One region of the Paenibacillus sp. FSL H8-0317 genome, then DNA from elsewhere that is predicted to be linked to it. Evidence: predicted binding sites of a transcription regulator. Region 1 holds the regulator's gene; the other holds the start of a gene.
What was found. The regulator Rex, encoded in region 1, represses fermentation and respiration genes when NADH is low (regulators of the CRP and FNR family bind a similar motif). The targets are predictions, from matches to a motif close to TTGTGAAATATTTCACAA.
Positions count from the first base shown of each region.

Region 1 (4,236 bases):
CCAAACAACACAACGGCTGAAATGACGGCAGTTAAAGCAATAGGCAATACTTTTAGCTTCAAGTGAATTACCCCTCCCAGATTTTGGCCTAACCTACTGGCTTATTGGTATATACGAATCATTGACTCCTGCGATAATTTCGACAGGTTTATTTGTTTTGAATGTAACTTTGAGTACATATCTGAGTATATCACATCGTATATACAATTTCGAAGGCGAAAATATGAATAAATTATTAATTTTAACTATTTAAATCAAAAATGTTTACAGACAACACAAAGAACCGGTTCAGTCGGATATCCGTCTGCCGGTTCTTTCATTTCTTTAAATTCTCTAGTTATGTCACTCTATTTGTTCTAGCTGTTCGGGAGTGTGTAGACCAGGTCCACCTGTTCTCCGTTGCTAAAACGATAAAAGCGATAGTGGTTATGCGTACCGTCTTTATAATACACTTGCCACACATATATTCCATTCACAACTCCGGGCATGATTCGCTTAATCTCACCGGCAGGAACTTCAGAACTGAAGCGATTGCGGATCTGCGCTTCGGACATGCCATTCTGCAGCAGCTCACTGTGTACAGCGTTTGCACCCTTAGCCGGTTGATTGTTTGCATCGAATTTAACCCAGACCATAACATCCTGGTTATCCTTATTTTTGCCGATCAGGGTCCAGTAGATATTGTCAGAGCCTTCTTTGTCTCCCCAGATGTACTTGCGCAATTCATCATAGGATGTAATGCCCAGTTGCTTCTGTGCTGCCTCTATAGCGAGCGCTTCTTCCTTGCGCTGGTCCTGCGTGACATAGACGTAATAACGCTGAAGTCCAAACAGAATCAGAACCAGTGCAAGTAGCGAAATCCATATCCACTTCTTTTTTTTCTTCAAAAGCCGAACTTCCTTTCCCTATGATGCTGTCCTGCAATTAACGAGCAAGCAGACCATCAAATGCCAATTGAGACTCACGCAAAATACGTTCTTCATCCAGCGTCAGACATTCGCCATGTTTCACCACTTGTTTTCCATCCACCCATACGTGCTCAACATCTTTGGCAGAAGCCGAGTAGATCGTATGTGAGATCAGGTCTGTATGTGGATAGAAATGTGCCTGTTCAATATCAAGGGCGATAAAATCAGCCTTCATGCCGACCTGAAGCGCTCCGGTATTGTTCAAGAAGATGGATTTGGCACCATATGACGTTCCGAGTAGTAACGCTTCGCCTGCCGGTACTGCCGTCGGGTCACCAGATACACCTTTGTGGATCAATGCAGCCAGTCTCATTTCCTCGAACATATCCAGGTTGTTGTTGCTTGCTGGTCCGTCTGTTCCGAGTGACACGGTAACTCCTGCTTTCAGCAATGCAGGTACCCCCGCAACTCCGGAAGCAAGTTTCAGGTTACTTCCCGGGTTATGGGATACAGCCACATCATGACGGGCCAGAATTTCAATCTCTTCATCATTCAGATGCACCGCATGTGCAACCAGGGATGGACGGGAGAAAAAGCCCAGTTTCTCCAGATGTGCCACAGGACGCAGTCCATAATCAGCCACGTTCTGCTCCACTTCACGAAGCGTTTCAGACATATGTGTATGGAGAGGAAGGTTTAGGTCATTCGCTACCTGTACAAGCTTCTCTATGTAGTCAGGAGGGCATGTATATGGGGCATGTGGCGAGATTACGGTTGTAATACGACCATCTGCCTGTCCATTCCACTCACGTGCAAACGCTGCCGACTCCTCCAGCTTCCGCAGTTGCTCTTCTTCCGAGCACAGCCCGATTACACCACGTGCCAGTGCTGCTCTAACGCCGGATTGCTCCACAACTTTGGCCACTTGATCCATGTGATCGTACATGTCCAGGAAAGCCGTAGTTCCGCCTTTCAACATTTCAAGCACCGATAGCGAGGTTCCCCAATATACATCTTCTGAAGTCATTTTCGCTTCCATCGGCCACATTTTTTCCTGCAACCATACTTGCAATGCAAGATCGTCTCCGTGCCCTCTGAGCAACGACATCGCTGCATGACCATGCGTATTGATCAGACCCGGCAGGAAGAACAGTCCTTTTCCATCTACCTTGGTACTATTTTTGTCTTCATCCGGCAATGTCTCACCAATATGCACAATCTTGTCATTCTCAACAACCATGTATCCTTGGACCACGTTCCATGTTGTGCCGCCTTCATTAACGGCAAATTTGCCGTTGTGGATTACCCATCTATTTGTTGTCATCTTCCTCGTCGTCCTTTCCAGTCTCCAAGTAATAGGCCAAACTAAGCAGATCCGTTGTAAAGTCAGCATGGTGAATGCGGATATGCGGCGGTGTTTTTAGAATTGTTGGTGCAAAATTAAGGATCGCTTCGATTCCGGATTCAATAAGCTGATCGGCTACATTTTGGGCTTCCGTATCCGGAACCGTGATAATTCCGATGCGGATGTTATCCGTTTTAACCGCTTCCGTCAATTCATCCATTGGTTTTACCGTCAAACTGTTGATTTGACTACCAATCTTCGGTCCATATGCATCAAATACAGCAACAATCTTCATGTTGTCTTTCAGATATGCGTTGTAGTTGGACAAGGCTTGACCTAGATTACCCGCGCCTACCAGAGCTACATTAATTTGCTGATCGATCTTGAGAATGTGACGAATTTTCTCGATCAAATAGGATACATCATACCCGATCCCTTTACGACCAAAATCACCGAAGTAAGCCAGGTCTTTACGAATTTGGGCCGGATTCAGATCCAGCCTCTGTCCAAGCTCTTGAGAAGAAACAGTAGCCACCTCACGCTGATGCAACTCGTTCAAATAACGCAAGTATACAGGCAGACGTCGTACCACCGCTTCCGAAATTTTATCCGATTTCATTCTTGCTCCCCCTTACCAAGGCCACGATAAAATAATAGATGAAAAGATGAGCATTCTGTATAAACTCAAAGATAAACGTGACATTTTATACAGAATGCTCCTTGTAATTTAGGTTATAAGTTCTTGCGTGCAACTGCTTAAATCGGATACGGGAATATCTAATAAAGTTTAACGCCAAACAATAGTGTCATGCAATGATGTAACGAACAAAACAACCATTATTTTTGTTCATTAGCAGGTTTTTCCAACCACTCGGTAATTCGTGGAACCATCTGCTCCGTGAGCATGTGTTCCATTTTGGGACCAGGTAATGAATATAAAAAGAATTTACCATAGTACGCTTCAATCACCCGTGTATCATAAACAATGACAATTCCTCTGTCCTTCGCTGTACGCACCAACCGGCCAAATCCCTGTTTGAAACGAATGACCGCTTGCGGCACGGACAGTTTCATGAACGGATTTTTCTTCTGTTCCTGAAGCAGCTCACTCTTGGCTTCCACCAACGGATGATTCGGTGGCTGGAAAGGCAGTCGAACAATAGCGAGACAGGTTAGGGCCTCTCCCGGGATATCTACACCCTCCCAGAAGCTGCTTGTGCCCAAAAGTACCGTTGCTTTGGCATCTTGGAACCTGCGAGTCAATTTGGAACGACTTCCACTGTCAACGCCTTGCCCAAGTAACGAGATGTCGTTACCAGAAAGAGCTTCTTTCAGCGGATCATAGACCTGTCGCAGCATCTTGTATGAAGTAAACAGAACCATCATGCGTCCACGCGTGGCAATTGCCGTCTCTGCGAGGGATTGCACCAGCATATTAACAAAGTGCGCATCACCCACACTTCCCTTCACACTCGGGAAATCACGCGGAATCACCAGAAGTGCCTGATCGCGATAGTTGAAAGGTGAAGGCAGCATCGACGTTAACAGCCGATTATTCTCGGAAGCTTCCTGCAAGCCAAGCTGTTCAATCATGAACTGGAATGACTTATCCACAGAGAGCGTAGCCGATGTAAGCACAACACTTTTCTTTTTGTCAAAAAACAAATCCTTAAGCTGTGCACTGACATCTACAGGTACGGCATACAGCTGGAGAGATTTACTGCGGAACTGGCCGCTGGCTTCCATCCAGTACACCGTTTTGGCGTCATCCATTCGCATGAAGAAACGTAGATTCTCCTTCAATGTGGTCAGATCTTTCAGCAATCCTGTAATGTCCGTGATCAGACTATCCGATTGATAATCATCCTGATCCTCTTTCACCTCAAGCAGCAATTTGTCCCCTTTGCGAACCAAATCGCCCAGAGTCACATAGATCTGGTTCTCCAGATCCTGCAACTCCTCCCATTTAGCAGGTTTCTGAGA
Region 1 covers NZ_CP150294.1:4,527,136-4,531,371, forward strand. The annotation lists gene MHB43_RS20035 (hypothetical protein) at 1-62, opposite strand, end outside; gene MHB43_RS20040 (DUF5590 domain-containing protein) at 357-887, opposite strand; gene MHB43_RS20045 (amidohydrolase) at 925-2,232, opposite strand; gene MHB43_RS20050 (redox-sensing transcriptional repressor Rex) at 2,219-2,872, opposite strand; gene dinG (ATP-dependent DNA helicase DinG) at 3,091-4,236, opposite strand, start outside.

Region 2 (4,236 bases), 640 kb from region 1:
TAAGATACAATAACGGAAGATGAATTAAACACCAAGCAGCGGGGGACCTGTTATGGCAGTGAGAAGGAATGGAAAATCGAATAAAGGCTCCAAAAAAACAAATGCCGCAAACACCCTTCTCAATGGCAACCTTAAAGGAAGAAATCTGGAACTTATCGTTGCAGCATTACTGGTCAGTGGGAAGTTAAGAGTGGATGCGGTCACGTTGTTTCGAGAAGCTACACTGGTCGTTGAACTGGTCGGACAATATAAAACGTTACAAAATATCACACCATCGAATCAAGACAAACTGGTGCAATTCCTGGATGAGATTGGTGGGGACATGACGTTGAATGATGTTATACGGGCTTTCCAACAAAGAATCAATTCTTAACGCCAAGAAATGAGGTTGAAGTGATGTCTGACTTTGACGGAAATGGTTTCGCTGAGCTATTGATTATTGTCATTCTTGTTGTTTTATTTGTATTCGGTTCTTCCGATATTGACGACCTGACTGATTCTCCTTCTCAATCCTGAATTGGCTAGGTTATTACGATCCATTCATTATGAAATGCATTCCTGTAAACGCCAGCCCACAATATGCGGGCTGGCGTTTTTGGATGGCTATAGAAATAGCGGTGAGAATGCAATCCAGGCCAAAATAAGAGTAAGCACAATGCAGACATTCTCTACAACGGCCCCACGCTTGGTCCCTGTACTCATCAGATTCACCCGTATTCGCCACTTGAGCGGTGGTAACGGACGAATACCCCGATTGGTTAGTGAATCGGCCAACAGATGCATCGCATATGCCGTGCCTCCCGCTACCCAGATCTCCGGTCCCTGCTGCTGGGTCGTGCTGTACAACAAGCCCGCCCATATTGCGGTTCCGTACAGGGTATGTGTCAGTCCCCTATGAGTCAGTGTGGTGCAGAGCATTAACAAACTGCCTGCAATCAAGTTCCACGGTGCGAACGCGTGACCATAAAAGACCAGCCCGAGTCCAATCGCAAACATCAACACTTTGCGAAGCGAACGCGAAGGCAGGAATGACACAAGCGCAATGAGGATCGCAAGCAACAGGTTCCATGGTTTGGCATGAACATAGAAGTACACAAATACAGCTGTGGGCAACAGAATCGTCTGTAACAGCCTGATCAGACTGTTAGGCAAGGCTCTGGATACCAGCAGCGAATTCGGCTCATCAATGTCAGGCAATAACGAACCAATCAGAGCAACCGTAACTGCCGGCGCTGTCACCGGCATACCGGCCAACTGCAGAACAGAAAGTGACACGCCTGTCCCGATAATAAGGTGGGATCTTCCCATCATGATGCAAAAACGTCCTTTCGAAGAAATCGGGAACAATACGGCCCATTTCCGATTTTACAACGAAAACAAAATAAGAACAATAGTTCGCATTTCTTATTTGTATAAAAATAAATATCACTTTCTGTGATGGGGCTCACACCATTATATTTATGACTCTTTTATCTTTATTAGTGAATTAAATCACATAAACTGTCGTCAACTACTTGTATAATTTCAAATATAAACCACTAAAATTGTTGGTAATGTACAGCGTCTAAACAAGGAGGCATACACACATGAACGGAAAAAAAGAGAAACTCGTTATCATAGGTAACGGAATGGCAGGAATCAGTACCGTAGAACAAATTTTGAAATTAACTACGCGATTTGATATTACTGTTTTTGGCACAGAGCCCTACCCTAACTACAACCGCATTATGTTGTCCTATGTATTGGAAGGAAGCAAAACACTGGATGACATCGTACTGAATGATCTCCACTGGTATCAGGATTATGGTATTACCCTCCATACAGGAACAACCGTAACCCGAATTGATTCGGATACCCATGAGGTTGTGACGGAGGATGGAACTCGCTTCCCTTATGACAAAATCATCATTGCGACAGGCTCTAACTCCTTTATTCTCCCCGTACCTGGACATGACAAAGAAGGTGTTGTCGGTTTCCGCGATATCGCCGATTGCAATGTCATGCTGGAAGCTGCTAAGCAGTATAAACGAGCGGCCGTTATCGGAGGCGGACTGCTAGGCCTTGAAGCTGCCAAAGGGTTGGTACAACTTGGCATGGAAGTTACCGTAGTGCACTTAATGCAGGATCTGATGGAGCGTCAGCTTGATCCGCAAGCTTCAGCCATGTTGAAGGCGGAACTCGAACGTCAGGGTATCCGGTTCAAAATGGGTGCGCAGACTTCCGAACTGCTGGGCGGCGAACGGGTTGAAGGGATACGTTTTGCAGATGATACGGTTCTGAATGTTGATTTTGTGGTCATGGCTGTAGGCATTAAACCCAATACGGCTGTAGCCCGCGAAAGCGGTATGGAAGTCAACCGGGGGATTGTCGTGGATGACTATATGCAGACTTCACTTGAGAATGTGTACTCGGTCGGGGAATGTACAGAGCACCGCGGGGTATGTTACGGCCTCGTTGCCCCATTGTTCGAGCAAGGTATGATTCTGGCGAAACATATCTGCGGGGTTGAAACGGCTCCTTATGAAGGTTCTGTTGTATCTACGAAATTGAAAATTTCGGGTGTAGACGTCTTTTCAACCGGTGAATTCATCGACAGTCCGGAGCACACCGTCATTTCGCACAAAGATGACTGGAAACGGACTTACAAAAAAATTCTGCTCCGTGATAATAAAATGGTCGGCGCCGTGCTCTTCGGTGACATTACGGATTCTGCCGAATTGCAGAAGCTGATTAAACAACAGACCGAAATGACCGAAGAATTGTATGGTTCACTCATGGGTACAGGCTGCGGTGGTCATAAGAAAGCAACCTCTGTTGAAACGATGCCCGAGGACGAGATCGTCTGTGGATGTAACGGGGTAACCAAAGGAACCATTGTTGATGTCATTACAAACCAGGGCCTTACTACTGTAGATGAAATCAAAGCCTGTACCGGTGCAACTCGCTCTTGCGGTGGTTGTAAACCGGTTGTGGAACAGATTCTGCAATATGTACTTGGAGACAGTTTCAGCAGTGGAGCCAAACAGGGAATATGCGGATGTACTTCCATGGGACGGGATGAGATTGTAGCCGAGATTCGTGCAAAGGGATTACAAACGACCAAAGAGGTCATGAATGTACTGGGTTGGAGTCAACCTGAAGGTTGTTCCAAATGTCGTCCGGCGATCAACTACTACCTTGGCATGATTGCACCAGATACACACGAAGATGAGAAAGAATCCCGTTTTGTTAACGAACGTATGAACGCGAATATTCAAAAGGATGGAACGTATACGGTTGTACCTCGGATGTATGGCGGGGTGACTACACCAGCGGACCTTAAACGAATCGCTGACGTATCAGTCAAATATGATGTGAAAGCAGTCAAAGTGACTGGGGGTCAGCGTCTCGACTTGATTGGTGTTAAAAAAGAAGATCTGACCAAAGTCTGGGCTGAACTGGATATGCCTTCAGGTTATGCTTACGCCAAATCGCTGCGTACGGTCAAAACATGTGTCGGCTCCCAATTCTGCCGATTCGGTACACAGGATTCCATGGCCATGGGCGCTCGCATCGAACGTAAATTCGAACGTCTGGATCTGCCAGCCAAGTTTAAATATGCTGTCAACGGTTGTCCGCGGAACTGTGCAGAGGCATGTACCAAAGATATCGGTATCGTTGGTAACGACGGAGGTTGGGAAATCTTCATCGGTGGTAACGGTGGTATTAAAGCAAGACTGGCTGATTCCCTATGTAAAGTGAAAACGGATGAAGAGTTGATTGAACTGTGTGGAGCCATCATGCAATATTACCGCGAGACAGGTAACTATCTGGAACGGACGTCCGAGTGGGTGGAACGCATGGGTCTGGAGCATATTCGTTCGGTGGTTGTGGATAACCTTGAGGAACGTAAAGCGTTGATGCAGCGGATTGAATTTGCACTTGAGCATGTTGAAGAACCTTGGCAAAAAGCGATTCGCAATGAAGAAGGCCAAAGCAAAATGTTCCATGGTATCGAAGTATCGGCTCGTCCATAAGTAAGTTCGCAAGATTAATATTGCCGGAATGTTAAATATAGATAAGGAGTGGTTTAAGATGACGACCAAACAATCAGGCACCTACTTCCCTGCCGGAGTAGTTGAAGAATTCCTGCCACGAATCGGAAGAGTAGTTGAAATTAAGGATCAACAGCTTGCTGTCTTTCGTGCATCGGATGGAACCATCTTCGCTGCGGATAATCACAATCCCCACCCTAAG
Region 2 covers NZ_CP150294.1:5,169,084-5,173,319, forward strand. The annotation lists gene MHB43_RS23185 (hypothetical protein) at 53-373, shown strand; gene MHB43_RS23190 (metal-dependent hydrolase) at 604-1,311, opposite strand; gene nirB (nitrite reductase large subunit NirB) at 1,587-4,016, shown strand; gene nirD (nitrite reductase small subunit NirD) at 4,075-4,236, shown strand, end outside.
Region 2: the regulator Rex is predicted to act here: its motif matches at 1,480-1,497, upstream of nirB (nitrite reductase large subunit NirB).